4 regions of the Anaerobacillus sp. genome follow, and region 2 is predicted to be linked to each of the others. Evidence: riboswitches for the same ligand, from Rfam matches in the RefSeq annotation. Region 2 holds a riboswitch; each other region holds the start of a gene.
What was found. A riboswitch is a leader RNA that binds a small molecule or an ion and turns the genes downstream of it on or off. The one in region 2 is predicted to bind lysine.
Positions count from the first base shown of each region.

Region 1: another riboswitch for lysine. It lies ahead of ACK4M9_RS13730 (Na+/H+ antiporter NhaC family protein); the one in region 2 lies ahead of dapA (4-hydroxy-tetrahydrodipicolinate synthase).
Region 3: another riboswitch for lysine. It lies ahead of lysA (diaminopimelate decarboxylase); the one in region 2 lies ahead of dapA (4-hydroxy-tetrahydrodipicolinate synthase).
Region 4: another riboswitch for lysine. It lies ahead of ACK4M9_RS12475 (aspartate kinase); the one in region 2 lies ahead of dapA (4-hydroxy-tetrahydrodipicolinate synthase).

Region 1 covers NZ_JBKBWN010000009.1:34,414-38,073, forward strand. The annotation lists gene ACK4M9_RS13725 (sodium-dependent transporter) at 1-329, opposite strand, end outside; gene ACK4M9_RS13730 (Na+/H+ antiporter NhaC family protein) at 741-2,327, opposite strand; lysine riboswitch at 2,623-2,809, opposite strand; gene yunB (sporulation protein YunB) at 2,886-3,660, opposite strand, start outside.
Region 2 covers NZ_JBKBWN010000002.1:282,393-286,052, reverse strand. The annotation lists gene ACK4M9_RS03495 (MgtC/SapB family protein) at 1-174, opposite strand, end outside; gene ACK4M9_RS03490 (HD-GYP domain-containing protein) at 242-1,342, opposite strand; lysine riboswitch at 1,650-1,831, shown strand; gene dapA (4-hydroxy-tetrahydrodipicolinate synthase) at 2,101-2,988, shown strand; gene ACK4M9_RS03480 (ASCH domain-containing protein) at 3,295-3,636, opposite strand.
Region 3 covers NZ_JBKBWN010000022.1:34,845-38,504, reverse strand. The annotation lists gene ACK4M9_RS20310 (peptidylprolyl isomerase) at 1-332, opposite strand, end outside; gene lysA (diaminopimelate decarboxylase) at 590-1,912, opposite strand; lysine riboswitch at 2,074-2,251, opposite strand; gene ACK4M9_RS20300 (spore germination protein) at 2,351-3,660, opposite strand, start outside.
Region 4 covers NZ_JBKBWN010000008.1:15,637-19,296, reverse strand. The annotation lists gene ACK4M9_RS12475 (aspartate kinase) at 1-1,212, opposite strand, end outside; lysine riboswitch at 1,422-1,610, opposite strand; gene uvrC (excinuclease ABC subunit UvrC) at 1,736-3,511, opposite strand.

The DNA.
Region 1 (3,660 bases), on a different contig from region 2:
GCCATTGCCCAAGCGATAATAACGGCGTAGTAGGTGGAAATGACGAAAGCAATCGCTACTTGCCACCAACCAATCCATTCTGATTTCTTATTCATGCGGGCATACGATAGTGGTGCTGAACCACGATACTTGTGACCCATAGTAAATTCCATAATGAGGAGCGGAATACCAGCAGTTAAAAGTGCAAATAAGTACGGAATAAAAAATGCCCCTCCACCATTATCGTAAGCTACATATGGGAAACGCCAAATGTTCCCTAACCCTACTGCGGATCCAACAGCTGCTAAAATAAAACCAGCCCTTGTCCCCCATTGTTCACGACCTTCCATAAATAATCCACCTTTCTTTTTTAAAATATTGTAAAGATAATTAAGTATATTCTGATAATTACAACTTTATTAATGTAACTTAGAATAAATGAATAACATTATATTAGTATTAATATTCAGACTATTCAATTTTCATTTTAGTACTATCTATACGTTTTGTCAAAGATTATTTTTTCAAAATATTATATATTTTTTTAAAAAATACAGCTGCACTTTCGTGCTTTATCGCATAAAATCGCTATAGCAGAAAAGAAATAATGCTACCAATAATGTTCTGGAAAATTATAGAATAGCCATTTTCCCACAACAAAAAAATCGCATCAATTTCTGTTTAGAAATCGATGCGATTTTTGTTGTGGAATTGCACGTAGGAAGTAATTCCTTTCCTCTAAAGGACTTCGGTCTCTAGATTTATGCTCCTTTTAATGCAGGAACTATTTTTTTCAGGACGAAAACCACTCCAACAAATGCTGCAGCTGCAGCTAAGAAACCGATGATTGCACTTCCTGTTAAACCAAGAACAAGATAACCAACAATGGAAACCCCAGCAATCATTAATGCATATGGTAACTGTGTCATCACATGGTCAATATGATGGCTTCCGGCCCCTGTTGACGATAGGATCGTCGTATCTGAAATTGGTGAACAGTGATCACCAAAGATTGAACCTGCTAAAACAGCTGCTAAAATTGGTAGCATTAATGAAATATCAGTTGCTGCTGCAATGTCACCAGCAATCGGTAATATAATTCCAAATGTTCCCCAGCTTGTTCCTGTTGAAAATGCCATAAAACCAGCAATAATAAATAAGATAACTGGTAAATAGGCTACGCTCATGTTCAGCTTTTTAACAACTTCCTCTGCTAAATAAATACCTGTACCCAGGTCATTAATGATCGTAATAATTGTCCAAGCAAAAATAAGAATGTAAATGGCAGGGAGCATGGATTTAATACCAGCCCATAATCCTAAACCTATATCATTTAATCCAAGCTTTCTTGAGAAGCTCAGTACTAAGGTTACAGCTAAACTTACTAAGCCACCGTAAAGTAGAGCAGCAGCGACATGTGTATTTTCAAAAATCGCTAAAATGGTTGCATCACCATCGGTACCTTGAATACCTGTTGTAATCATAAAGAACACTGTTGCCACGATTAATGTAACGATTGGCCAAATTAAATCGCCAACTTTTCCAACGACAGTAGAAACATCACCTTGATCCCCTGGAACTGGTCCTTTCTTCTTGTCGACAACTTCTCCTGTTTCAATCGCGCGTTGTTCATGAACACGCATTTGGCCTAAATCAAGCTTAAAGTAGACAACTGCTACAACCATTAAAATCGCAAAGATTGCATAAAAGTTCATTGGAGCAATGAGTACGAATGCTTGTAACGCTTCCCACTGCGTAACACTGTGTGTTACTAAAATTCCCCCAATAATCGTAATAATGTAAGCACCCCAGCTCGAGACCGGTGCAATGACACACATTGGAGCTGCTGTTGAGTCCACTAAATACGCCAATTTCGCTCTCGAAACACGGTGGCGATCTGTCAACGGGCGACCGACATTACCAACTGTTAAACTATTGAAATAGTCATCAATAAAAATAATAATCCCAAGTAGAACTGTAACAAGTTGCGCGCCAACTCTTGTTTTAACACGGCTCATTGCCCACTCACCAAAGGCACGACTTCCGCCTGTTACGGCAATTAAAGCAGCAATCATTCCAAGCAGTAATAAGAAGAAGATGATGTATAATTCCCAAGAATTAATCGCCCCTTCATCAATAAAAATCGCAAATACGATCGCAGCAATTTGTTTTACACTGTTGATCAAAACATTGTCTGTTAAACTAATAAAATTCTCGCCACTATTAAAATTAAGCATTAATGCGCCCACAACAATCCCGGCTCCGAGTGATAGTAACACTCTCCGTGTTACTATAACCATCAACAAAGCTAAAACCGGTGGAATTAAACTATAAATTGTTTCTACCATCTTTCTTCCTCCATAAATCAATATTGTAGTAGCTAGTTTTCTAGCCCTAGAAAAAACATAAAGCAACCTTGAATCCCATTCAAGAATGTCGATGTTAGAAGACTTCTTTTGCTGCTCATTCACGATTTTCTGTTCTCAATCCTGAATGAAAATATGGCTAACTTCTTTCACATCGCCGTCATCCACTGCTTGTATAAGAGGGGAACGATAGAACTTAGCCGATGCTTTCAACACAAAAAGGCAGCAATAGAGAAACCTATTGCTACCTTTATACGTAAACAATAATCCCTCACAAAAGTTTAGTAGTCCTCCACAATCAATTTTGGGAAAAAGATTGTGACAGTTCTACACTTATTAAGTGTAGACCCAGCAACAATTATTTCGACGATAATAGTCACTTCGGCAAAAATTCCTTTCAGGTAGCCTTCACAGTTGTCATTCTCTAGCTACTTACTCTTAAGTTTTGCGCCTCTACCTCACCTATAGATGAGGTATTACTTATATTTAGTTGGTTTTAACTTAGTTATTATAACAATCGTACGACAAGTTTTGCAACTGTTAATTATTGTTTATCGCATCGTTTAAGTCTTGTTGATTAATAATTGCTGGCATTGGCATGCTTCCACTACCTTCGCCACCGGCGTGAAAAAATTGTGGTACATCTCCTTGAATATAGATCATTCCAACTGGAATTAACGTTTGCACTTCTTTCGTTTCTGTAGCAAATGGTATGACAATCTTTACGTCTACCGTTATTTCAATCGACAAGCTAATCCACGCATTGTTAATACCAACAGAACTTGCCTCTTGTTTAATCTGTGATTTTACGTCACCAATAGCCGTTAATCTTACAGGTACCTTTGGACCTAGATGAGCAAGTAACGAATTTTGTGTTGCTTGGCCTAGTGGAATCATATGTATAATTCCGTGTTGATGATAGGAGTCTTGATCAACTTCTATCCCGTCAGGAATGGCTAAATCTCCGACTTCCCCTTTTGCAACCTTATTCAAATATTTTTGTACGTTCAAGGTAGTTTCTTGTAATACTCGACCCAAGATTAAAGGATTAAAGTTAGCGGATATGATCCTCCCATTATTGTCCTTTTGGAGATCAATCAAATTATTCATATCAGAGTTTTCAAGGATTTTTTTACTTACAGCCTCATTTATTGCAAGAGTCGCAATTCGCTGCGTTTCAGTGTTTGCAATTGAAATTAACGTTGGTCGGATCCCTTTCTCGACAATGACAAATCCTTGTGCGGTCATTATACAAAAAATTAGAAATGAAATTAATAGTACATATCGAAATGGAAGCGGACCTTTTTGTGGTCTG
Region 2 (3,660 bases):
TGAGAATATCGAGACAATGGTTAATAAGCAGCTACCTACTGTTAAAATCATTGCCGTTTTTAGACCTGCCGGCTTATGTTTTAAGGATCTTTCTAATCCGATAATAATCCCAATGATCGCAGCAATAACAAGTTTAAGTATATTTTCATCGTAAAAAAAGTCTAATAATATCAAAAGGTAAACACTCCTACTTCTATGAATACAGGGGAATTAGTTCCCCTGTATAGATTGATCTTTTCGTTTACAATAATGCATCAGCTTCGATAATTTTTACGTTTACATTTTCATTTGCGGCTAAATCTAGTTCATATGGGGGGATGTCTTGATTTTCTTCGTCTCTGATAATCCTTACTTCGGGCCGTCGAACCGACTGATAATTATATTTGGAGACAATGCCGATTCGCCCATCGTTAAGCTTTACAGTAAGCCCTTCTGGATAAATCGCAATCGTCTCTTCAAACAATTCTATTTGCTTTGGTTCAAATTGAGTACCACTTCCCGAATAGAGTAATTCAAGTCCTTGATGTGGTAATAATGAAGGACGATAGACACGATGACTTGTAACTGCATCAAATACGTCAGCTACACTAACTATTTTAGCGTATTTATGAATATTTTCTCCACTTAAAGCGCGTGGATAGCCAGTACCATCAATTCTTTCATGGTGCTGATATGCACAATGTGCCACAGTTAAAGGGATTTCATATACCTTTCTTAGTATTTCAAAACCAAGCTCACTGTGATTTTTTATATGTTCATATTCTTCGGGAGTTAAAGCTCCAGGCTTATTTAGGATTTCCTTTGAAATGTAGACTTTTCCGATGTCGTGCAACATTGCACCTAAACCGATCTCTTCAATATTTCTGATTGGTAGTCCGTTAGCAATCGCAAGTTGACAGGCGTACACGGTGGTGTTTAAGCTGTGGCTGTACAAATGATTCTCATGAATTTTCGTCGTTGCTAACAGATTTAAGGCAACTGGTGTTTCTGTTAAGCATGATAAAATATCTCTAAATATTTTTTGGAAACTGCGAATGGCTCTTTGTGATTTCATCATCCCGCGAAGGTTTGTTGTCTTTAAATCTGCAATGGTATCTAAGCTTTCGGTTATGACATTGACGGCTTCGTTTCGAAGCTCATCTGGAATTGATTCGACGATATCAATACCTTCGGATGCTTCATCCTCAATGTGAATTGTAAAAATATTATACTTTTTTAGTCCTGTTATAAGGCTACTCGTTAGTTCGGTTCCTTCAGCTAACAATACTTTTCCTTTACAATTAAAGATGGTCTTTCCTAGCTTTAAACCTGGCTGGCAGCGATCTATCGTAATTAAACGCATGCTAATTTTTCCCCTTTTTGCGTTTTTTTCTGATTATTTCTATATGTCAAAGTTCGACACCTTTTATTATAACTCCTTCAAAATAAAAATAAAAAAATGCACAATTTGGCAAACTTCGACAAGTTTGAAAGAATCGTTGCTCGTAAACCCAAGTCTAGTCCTATCAGCTTAAGTCTTTATAAAATTTTAGGAGCGTTTTAGCAAAATAAATTACGACATTCTACTTCGAATTTTGGCGATTAGGTTGCAATTCTGGTGGGAATTTGGTATCTTTGATCAAAGTTCATATTTCTTAACTTCAATTTATTGAAGTGATAGAGGCGCATTGACCATTAGTACAAATTTTGAGGAGAATGAGCTCCGTTGAAAGTTTGGAAAGGGGGATTTGCCGAAGTAATTAGTACTCATGAAACTAGTTACTGGGTCTGTGATTGAATAAACGCAGGACTGTCGTATAGTTTTTTAACTATATGGAGGGCTATCTTACGCTGGAATAACCGTGAATGTTTATTATCCTAGCAACAACGATTCCCTTCGTTGTTGCTTTTTGTTTTATCGCCAATGATAATTTGGTGATAATAGTAGAAAAACTCAGCTTACTTTTTCTACTTTCATCGCGGTTGATCATGTGATTTAGCTCTATTCAAGAACTTATGTCACCTGTAGGCTTACCTGAAAACTCCTTCTGTACTCTTCGAACATTGGAAAATTCTAGCGCGACTGGTGGCTACAAAACTTACTGAATAGAGGTGTGTTTTATGAATTTTGGACATTTATTAACGGCAATGGTTACCCCATTTGACCAAGAAGGAAAAATTGATTTTGAAGCAACAAGAGTATTAGTTAACTATTTAATTGACAACGGGACAGATGGGATTGTAGTTGCAGGGACTACTGGAGAATCTCCTACCCTATCGATTGAAGAAAAAGCAGAACTGTTTGCTTTCGTTGTAGAGGTTGTCTCTGGGCGCGCTACAGTTATTGCTGGTACCGGAACAAATTGTACAGCAACGTCCATTCATTTAACAGAAATTGCGAGTAAAGCTGGTGTTGACGGGATTATGCTCGTAGCACCATATTACAATAAACCTAATCAAGAAGGGCTCTACTTACATTTTAAAACAATTGCAGCGTCTACTCACCTACCTGTTATGCTATACAATATTCCAGGTCGAAGTGGCGTTAATATCAAAGTGGAAACAATTGTTCGGTTGTCGCAAATTGAGAATATTGTCGCTGTCAAAGAAGCAAGTGGTGATTTAGAAGCAATGGCTACTATCATTCAAAATACACCAGATGATTTCTACTTATATAGCGGTGACGATGGTCTTACGCTACCAGTGCTAGCAATAGGCGGTCATGGTGTTGTCTCGGTATCTGCACATATCATCGGAAATGAGATGAAGCAAATGATCACAGCGTTCCAAAACGGCGATTCGCAAAAAGCGGCATCATTGCACAGAGAGTTACTACCAATTATTAAAACGATGTTCATTGCACCTAATCCTGCTCCTGTAAAAGCAGCCCTAGAAATGTTCGGCCAAAATGTTGGTTCCGTTCGGTTACCATTAGTTCCACTTTCAGAATCTGAATTAGAAACTGTTCATGGTGCCGTTAAGTCAAAATTACTAACTACAGTACTATAAATAAAAGTTGTGAAAAAAGGCACGTAGAGAGCTTCCCATCAGGAGAAATGCTTTCTATGTGCCTTTTACTGTTCCTCGACGTTCGCGAAGGTAACGTGAGAAGGTCACGTGGAAGGGTTTTATATGCCTTTTCGAAAATGTCGTTGTCCAAAGTGCACACTTCTTAGTTGTTACCATAAAAAAAGCTGACCCAAAGCTAAGTAACAGTCACTTATGCAAAATATGTAGCGTTTAACTTAAAAACAATACATATTTTGCCCTCACGAGGTGAACTGTCACTTATGGGACAACCTTCATAATCTGTCATTACTCTTCAACTGGACTAAATTCATGAACCCAAACTCTCATAGTAGGAAGCCAAGGCATTCCTTTATGTAAAGATAAGATGGAGATTTTATACTCTTCTAATGTTGCGTACCCTTCATCATTTGCCATTTCATCGGTTAGATCGCCTAGCGTTTGACGATATACATGGTCGACTTTGAATGACTTTCCGTTTAGCACCATGATTTCGCCTGGATCTGCGTATCTGCCATTTCGTCTTACTGCTGTTTTCTGACCTGCAATGATCTTTTCAATATCACTAGCTCCTGTTACTAACCTATCTATTTCACATGTTTTTGGTGGTAACTTTTCAATTTCTGACATAATTGTCGTCCCTCACTTTTTAAC
Region 3 (3,660 bases), on a different contig from region 2:
TCTAAGTGTGGCTGTGCTTCAAATAAAATAAAGAATTGGCTACCACCAGTATTACGACCAGCATGAGCCATTGATAGATAGCCACGTCCATGTTTATGTGGATTTCCGTCAGTTTCACACTTAATTGTATACCCAGGTCCACCTGTTCCATTTCCAACTGGGCAACCACCTTGAGCTACAAACCCTGGAATTACACGGTGAAAAGTTAAGCCATTGTAAAAACCTTCGTTTGCTAACTTTTCAAAGTTCTCTACTGTTCCTGGAGCTTCCTCAGGGAAGAACTCTATCACAATTTTTTCACCATTTTCAAAAGCAATACTACCTTTTTTCACGTATGTATCCTCCTCAAAATTAAATACTCTGTTACTCTTTTCAATAAAGAAGTAACATTCATGTTCAAACCATTTTACTACATTTTATAAACAAAATACAAACGATGTAAAATAGTCGCTGGCTCTCCTTTCTCTTCGCTGTAAAACTCTAACGAATTTTAGATGCTCGTTTAAGGAAATCCAGAGCATATAGTTAATACTCAAAAATTAGTTTTCATACAAAAAAGTGCATTAGCTATTGCTAATACACTTCAAACTTATTCTTCAATACTGTCCCCATTCAATTGTAAATCTAACTGAACAATATCTTTATATGTTTCTCGTTTTACGACTAACGTCGATTGACCGTTCTCTACAAATACCACGGCTGGTCGGGGAATGCGATTATAGTTATTTGCCATAGAATAGCCATATGCTCCGGTACAAGATACCGCTAAAATATCACCATTTTTTGCAAATGGTAAAGCGATATCCCAAATTAGCATATCACCACTCTCACAGCACTTTCCAGCAATAGAATAGGTCTCTTGCTTGGTATCATTGCTTCGATTAGCAAGCATTGCTTCGTATTTCGCTTGATAAAGAGCTGGACGTAAATTATCGGTCATACCACCATCTACAGAAAGATAGTGACGAACTTCAGGAATTTCTTTTTCAGAGCCTACTGTATATAGTGTTGTTCCTGCATCACCTACAAGAGATCTCCCTGGTTCAATCCAAATTTCAGGTATATCGATACCAAGCTTTGCCGATTGAACTTCAACTGCATCAATCGTTGCATCAATGTAATGGGAAACTGGGAGGGGTGTATCACCCTCGATATAACGTATTCCGAAACCACCACCAAGGTTTAATACTTGTGGTACATAGTCTAGCTTCGACTTCCACTCTGCCAAATATGAGAACACTTTTTCAACAGCCATAATAAAACCAGTAGTTTCAAAAATTTGTGAACCGATGTGACAATGGAAGCCTAACATTTCAAATGCTTCATCGTCTCTAACTTTGATGATCGCTTCTTCAGCTTGACCACTAATTAAATCGAAGCCAAATTTAGAATCTTCCTGACCTGTTGAAATATATTCATGAGTATGCGCTTCTACTCCTGGTGTAATTCGTAAAAGTACCGTAATTTTTTTCTGATGTTTTTGAGCTGCTTCTTTTAGTAGAGCTATTTCAAAAAAATTGTCGACAACAAAACAGCCAATCCCTGCCTCTACTGCCAAATCGATTTCTAAAGCACTTTTATTGTTTCCATGAAAATGAATTTTCTCTGCTGGAAAACCCGCAACTAGCGCTGTATGGAGTTCGCCACCAGATACAACATCTAAACTTAAATCTAGTTCTTTAGCTAATTGAGCCATCGCCACACAACTAAATGCTTTACTTGCATATGCCACTTGAGCTTTGATGCCGCGCTTCTTAAAAGCTTGAACAAAGTCGCTAGCGCGTTCCCTGATTAACGCCACATCATAAACATATAGAGGTGTTGAATATCGTTCACTCAGATCAACGGAGTCAACACCTCCAATTTCTAAATGTCCTAAATCATTAATTCTACTCGTCCCATGTGTGTACATTCACTTTGCTCCTCCCGTAATGTGAATGTTGAATTCAAAAGTATACATAGACAATACCTGTTTACTGTATATAAAATTCAATATTCAAAATAATAATTTCTAAACAAAAAGGCGGTAATGCAAGTTACATTATCCGCCATAAAAGCTTTCGTAACCTCATATATAAAGATAGTCCTCCACTGCAAATTGCAGTGACAGTCCGTTATTTGTTCAATAACGACCCAGCAAAGAATGAAAGGGAAATCTATTTCTTCACTTCGGCAAATCGACCTTTCAAGCTGCTTCAACGCTTCCCTAGCTCCACAGTTTACTCATTCTTTTTGCGCCTCTACCTCATTTAAAATGAGGATTTTATATTTAGTCTAACTCCCAAACCATTTGAGTGAGGGAAAATGATTACGTAAAACTTTATCACAAAAATCTTTTTATCGCAATATGTTAATTTGCGGATTGCTTTGTAGTGTTTTGTGGATTTACTATTTTAGGTCGCTTCTTTTTAATTGGTACTGATAACCTAAACAGTATGTCCAAAAATGCTTTTGGATAAAAAGGTAAAAACGGCCATAGATAGGGTGTATTCATCGGTCTGATACTAACCATGAATAAAATTAATAGCGTAACACCAATCATGAAACCTGGTACCTTAAAAATAAATACTGCAAACAATAGGGCTAAACGTGAAAGTTTTAAAGCAATTCCTAATTCATAACTAGGTGTAGCAAAAGTTCCGATAGCTCCTAAGGCGACATACAAAATAACCTCAGGGATAAATAAACCAACATTTATCGCTATTTCTCCAATCAGTAATGCCGCGACTAACCCAAGCGCTGTAGCTAATGGTGAAGGCGTATGAATAGCTGCCATCCTAAGCAATTCAATACCTACTTCGGCAATAACGATTTGAGCAAATACCGGGACATTGGTCGTTTCGTTTGGACCTATAAATTCAAGTACCTCTGGCAACAAATTAGGTTGCATGACCATTAAAAGCCATAATGGTAAAATGAATAAGGCGAAGATCATCCCCGAAAAACGGACCCATCTTAAAAATGTCCCTACTAAAGGCGCTTGCCTAAATTCTTCTGCATGTTGGACATGATGAAAAAAAGTCGTTGGTAAAATAATAACACTTGGAGATGTATCTACGTATACAACGACATGTCCCTCTAGTAAGTGGGTTGCTGTTACGTCAGGGCGTTCTGTGTAACGGACAAGCGGAAACGGATTTAAGCCTTGTTTAACAATATATTCTTCTACTACTTTATCAGCCATTGAAATTCCGTCAATATTTATTCCTTCAAGCTCTTTTTTCACAGTCTCAATGTACTCAGGATCGGCAATATCTTTTATGTAGGCAATACATATATCCGTTTTTGATCGAACACCTACTTGAACAATTTCGTGCCTTAAGCGTTCATCTCTAATTCTTCTTCTTGTTAGGGCTGTGTTTACGATTAAGTTTTCCGTAAAGCCATCTCTAGCACCTCTAACAACTCTCTCTGTATCAGGTTCGTCAGGTCCTCTTCCAGGATAACTTCTTACATCAACTAGTATTGCTTCTGTCTCATCTTCAATTAAAATAACGATAAGACCTGCAAGTAATTGATCAACCGCTTCATTCAATAGCTTGACACGTTCAACTTGTACATGCGTTAAGCGGTTTTCAATTTGTTCCTTTATTCTAACTTGTTTCTTTTCCGTCGCATCCAAAAACATTAATTCTTTTAGCACTTCGATAATAAACGCAC
Region 4 (3,660 bases), on a different contig from region 2:
TTTATCTAATTCAAATTCTTCATGGAGTGTCTCAACAGCTTTCACCATTTCACTTTGATCAATTACTGTCGACACTTTAATTTCTGATGTACTTACCATTTTCACTAAAATCCCTTGATTAGAAAGTGCCTTAAACATTTGTCCTGCAACTCCTGGATTGGAAATCATTCCTGAACCAACGATAGATACTTTTGCTAATCCTGTGTCGTGAAGGATTTCTTGGAATTGAAGGTTTTGACGATTTTGTTCGAGAACTTCCAATGTTTCTGTTAACTTTTCAGAAAGAATTGAAAAGGAAATGTTTGTATTCTCACTATCAATAACATTTTGAATAATAATGTCAACATTAATGTTATTTGTTGCTAATGTCGTAAATAGATTTGAGAGTCCACAAATATCATTTGGCATGCCACAAACCGATATTTTTGTCACATTACTTTCGAATGCTAAACCTCTAACAACTAAATTTTCTTCCATTGATACTTCCTCCTCAATCATCGTTCCTTCTTCTTCTACCATGCTTGAACGAACCGTTAATTTCACATGGTAATTTTTTGCGAATTCTACAGCACGAGGATGTAACACTCCTGCACCTAGGTTTGCCAATTCTAGCATTTCATCATAGGAGATCGAGCTTAATTTTCGTGCTGTTTTCACGACTCTAGGATCTGTTGTAAACACCCCCGTCACATCTGTAAATATGTCACAGCGATTAGCATTTAGTCCCGCAGCAAGAGCAACTGCTGTTGTATCCGAGCCACCTCGTCCTAACGTCGTAATCTCGCCATTTTCAGTAACACCTTGAAATCCAGCAACGATAACAATTTTTCCTTCTGCCAAGTGATTACTAATCATTTCTTTTTCAAATTTACGGATACGAGCATTACTATGACAAGCCTCTGTTTGGATGCCAGCTTGCCAACCTGCTAATGAAATTGCTTTGTAGCCCTTCGCCTGTAATGCCATCGTTAAAAGGGAGATCGTTACTTGTTCTCCGGTACTAAGAAGCATATCCATTTCTCGCTTACTCGGATTTTCAGTAATGTCCTTCGCTAATGAGACTAAATCATCTGTTGACTTTCCCATCGCTGACACAACAACGACTACTTGGTCACCGCCTTTAACAGTTTCAATTACTCTGTTAGCTACATGCTTAATTCGATCTACATTTCCAACTGACGTTCCACCAAATTTTTGTACGACTAAACCCATGTGAGTAACATCCTTTCATTTTCCTAAATTCTATCCCAGCCGTTTCTCATAGAAAAGCTAAGAGCTTAGACAATCACTAAAATAAACATTTCCACTGCTGAAATACTTTATAATTTTCCTAAAAAATAAAAAAGCATCAGCAAGGAAAACCCTCACTGATGCTTTAACTAATGTCAAAACAAATAGAAACTAAATAAATGTTCCTGTACGCGTGAGATAGTTCTCCACACAATCTTAGGAGGGATTGTGTGACAGCTCTACATTTCTTAAATGCAGGTCCAGCATAAAAAGTAGTGAGTTACTTTTTAAACTTCGGCAAATTCCCCTTTTTGCTATCTTCACTGGACCTCATCGTCCTCCGATAACATACTATTGGTTTTTGCTCCTCTACCACCACTTCAACTTTTTGAAGTATTGGATATTTAATTAAGTTAGAGTTTACCAGAAAAAGTTTAGGATGACAACAACTTTTCAGCGTTAACGCAAACCTTAGAATTTCATCTAATGTCTCAAAGGACACAGCTTAACTTTCTTGCAATTTCTCTAGCAGCGCTTTTGCTATTTTCTCAGGGATCCCGATCGATCTGAACTCTTCTAAATCTGCTTCTTTCATTTTCTTAACAGAGCCAAAGTGCTTCAATAAGACACGCTTTCGCTTTTCACCTACTCCTTCAATTTCATCAAGAACAGATGCAAATAAACTTTTACTACGAATTTGGCGATGAAAGGTAATGGCAAAACGATGGACCTCATCTTGAATTCTTTGAAGCATGTAAAATTCTTGACTATCCCTTTTTAAAGGAACGACTTCTGGTGGTTCGCCCATCATTAATTGCGATGTACGGTGTTTATCGTCTTTTGCCAAGCCACAGACTGGGATTGATAAACCTAGTTCATCCTCTAGGACACTTTGAGCAGCTGAAATTTGTCCCTTTCCACCATCAATGACAATCAAATCAGGTAATGGTTGCTTTTCTTTTAATAGCCTTAAATAACGCCTTCTAACAACTTCTCGCATTGATTCATAGTCATCAGGACCTTGGACAGTTTTTACTTTATATTTACGGTAACCTTTTCGATTTGGTTTTCCATCGACAAATGAAACCATCGCAGAAACGGGATCAACCCCTTGAATGTTTGAGTTATCGAACGCTTCAATCACATGAGGTGTCCTAATATTCAAGGCAATACCTAGGTTTTCAATAGCTCTAACTGTTTTTGCTTCATCCCGTTCTATTAATAAAAATTTATCTTTTAAGGCCGCTTCAGCATTTTTATTAGCAAGCTCAACTAACTCTTTTTTTGAGCCTTTTTGGGGATGAACTGTGCGTACTTGTATAAATTCACTAGCAAGGTCTTTATCTATCGAGCTTGGAAGAAAGATTTCTTTCGGTTTTAAGTGCTCTTTTTGACTATAGAATTGACCTAAAAATGTTAGAAATTCTTCATCAGCTTCTTGATAAACTGGGAAGAGCGAAACATCACGTTCAATTAACCTTCCTTGTCGAACAAAGAATACTTGAACACACATCCAGCCTTTATTAAAGGCAAAACCAAACACATCACGATCAACATCATCGGCAATTGTCATTTTTTGTTTTTCCATTACAGCCTCAATGTGTTGAATTTGATCACGGTACTCTTTTGCTCTTTCAAACTCTAATGCTTCGGCAGCCCTTTCCATTTTTAACATGAGGTCCTTCTTTATCTCCTTATGACCGCCATTTAAAAAGCGAGTGATTTCCTCAACCATTTGACGGTTTGTTTCTTCACTAACCTCTTGTATACATGGTCCTAAACATTGATTTATATGATAGTAAAGGCAGACACGGTCTGGTAATGTAGAACACTTCCTTAAAGGATACAATCGATCAAGTAATTTTTTCGTCTCACTGGCAGCTGCTGCATTTGGATACGGACCAAAATATTTACCTTTATCTTTTTTTACAATTCTTGTTGTTATCAATCTTGGTTGTTCTTCAAAAGTAACCTTTAAAAAAGGATAGCTTTTGTCGTCCTTTAACATAACATTATATTTTGGATCATATTTTTTGATTAAGTTAAACTCTAAAATTAATGCTTCAAGATTGGAGGACGTGATAATATATTCAAAATCCTCGATTTCACTCACTAATAATTGCGTTTTGCCATCATGAGTACCAGTAAAATAGGAGCGAACTCTATTTTTTAGTACTTTGGCCTTCCCTACATAAATGATCGTCCCTTGACGGTCCTTCATTAAATAACAACCAGGCTGATCTGGCAATATTGCCAATTTTTCCTTAAGCTTCTCCATCACTGATCACCACACTTTATTCGATGATTTCTGTATTAACGATACTATAGCACAATGGCTACGTAATGTAGAATGTAAAATATAGAAAAGTAAGAGGTTCTGACAAACTTAATAAAAATAGCCAACTTCCCTGAGGAAATTGGCTTTTTTTA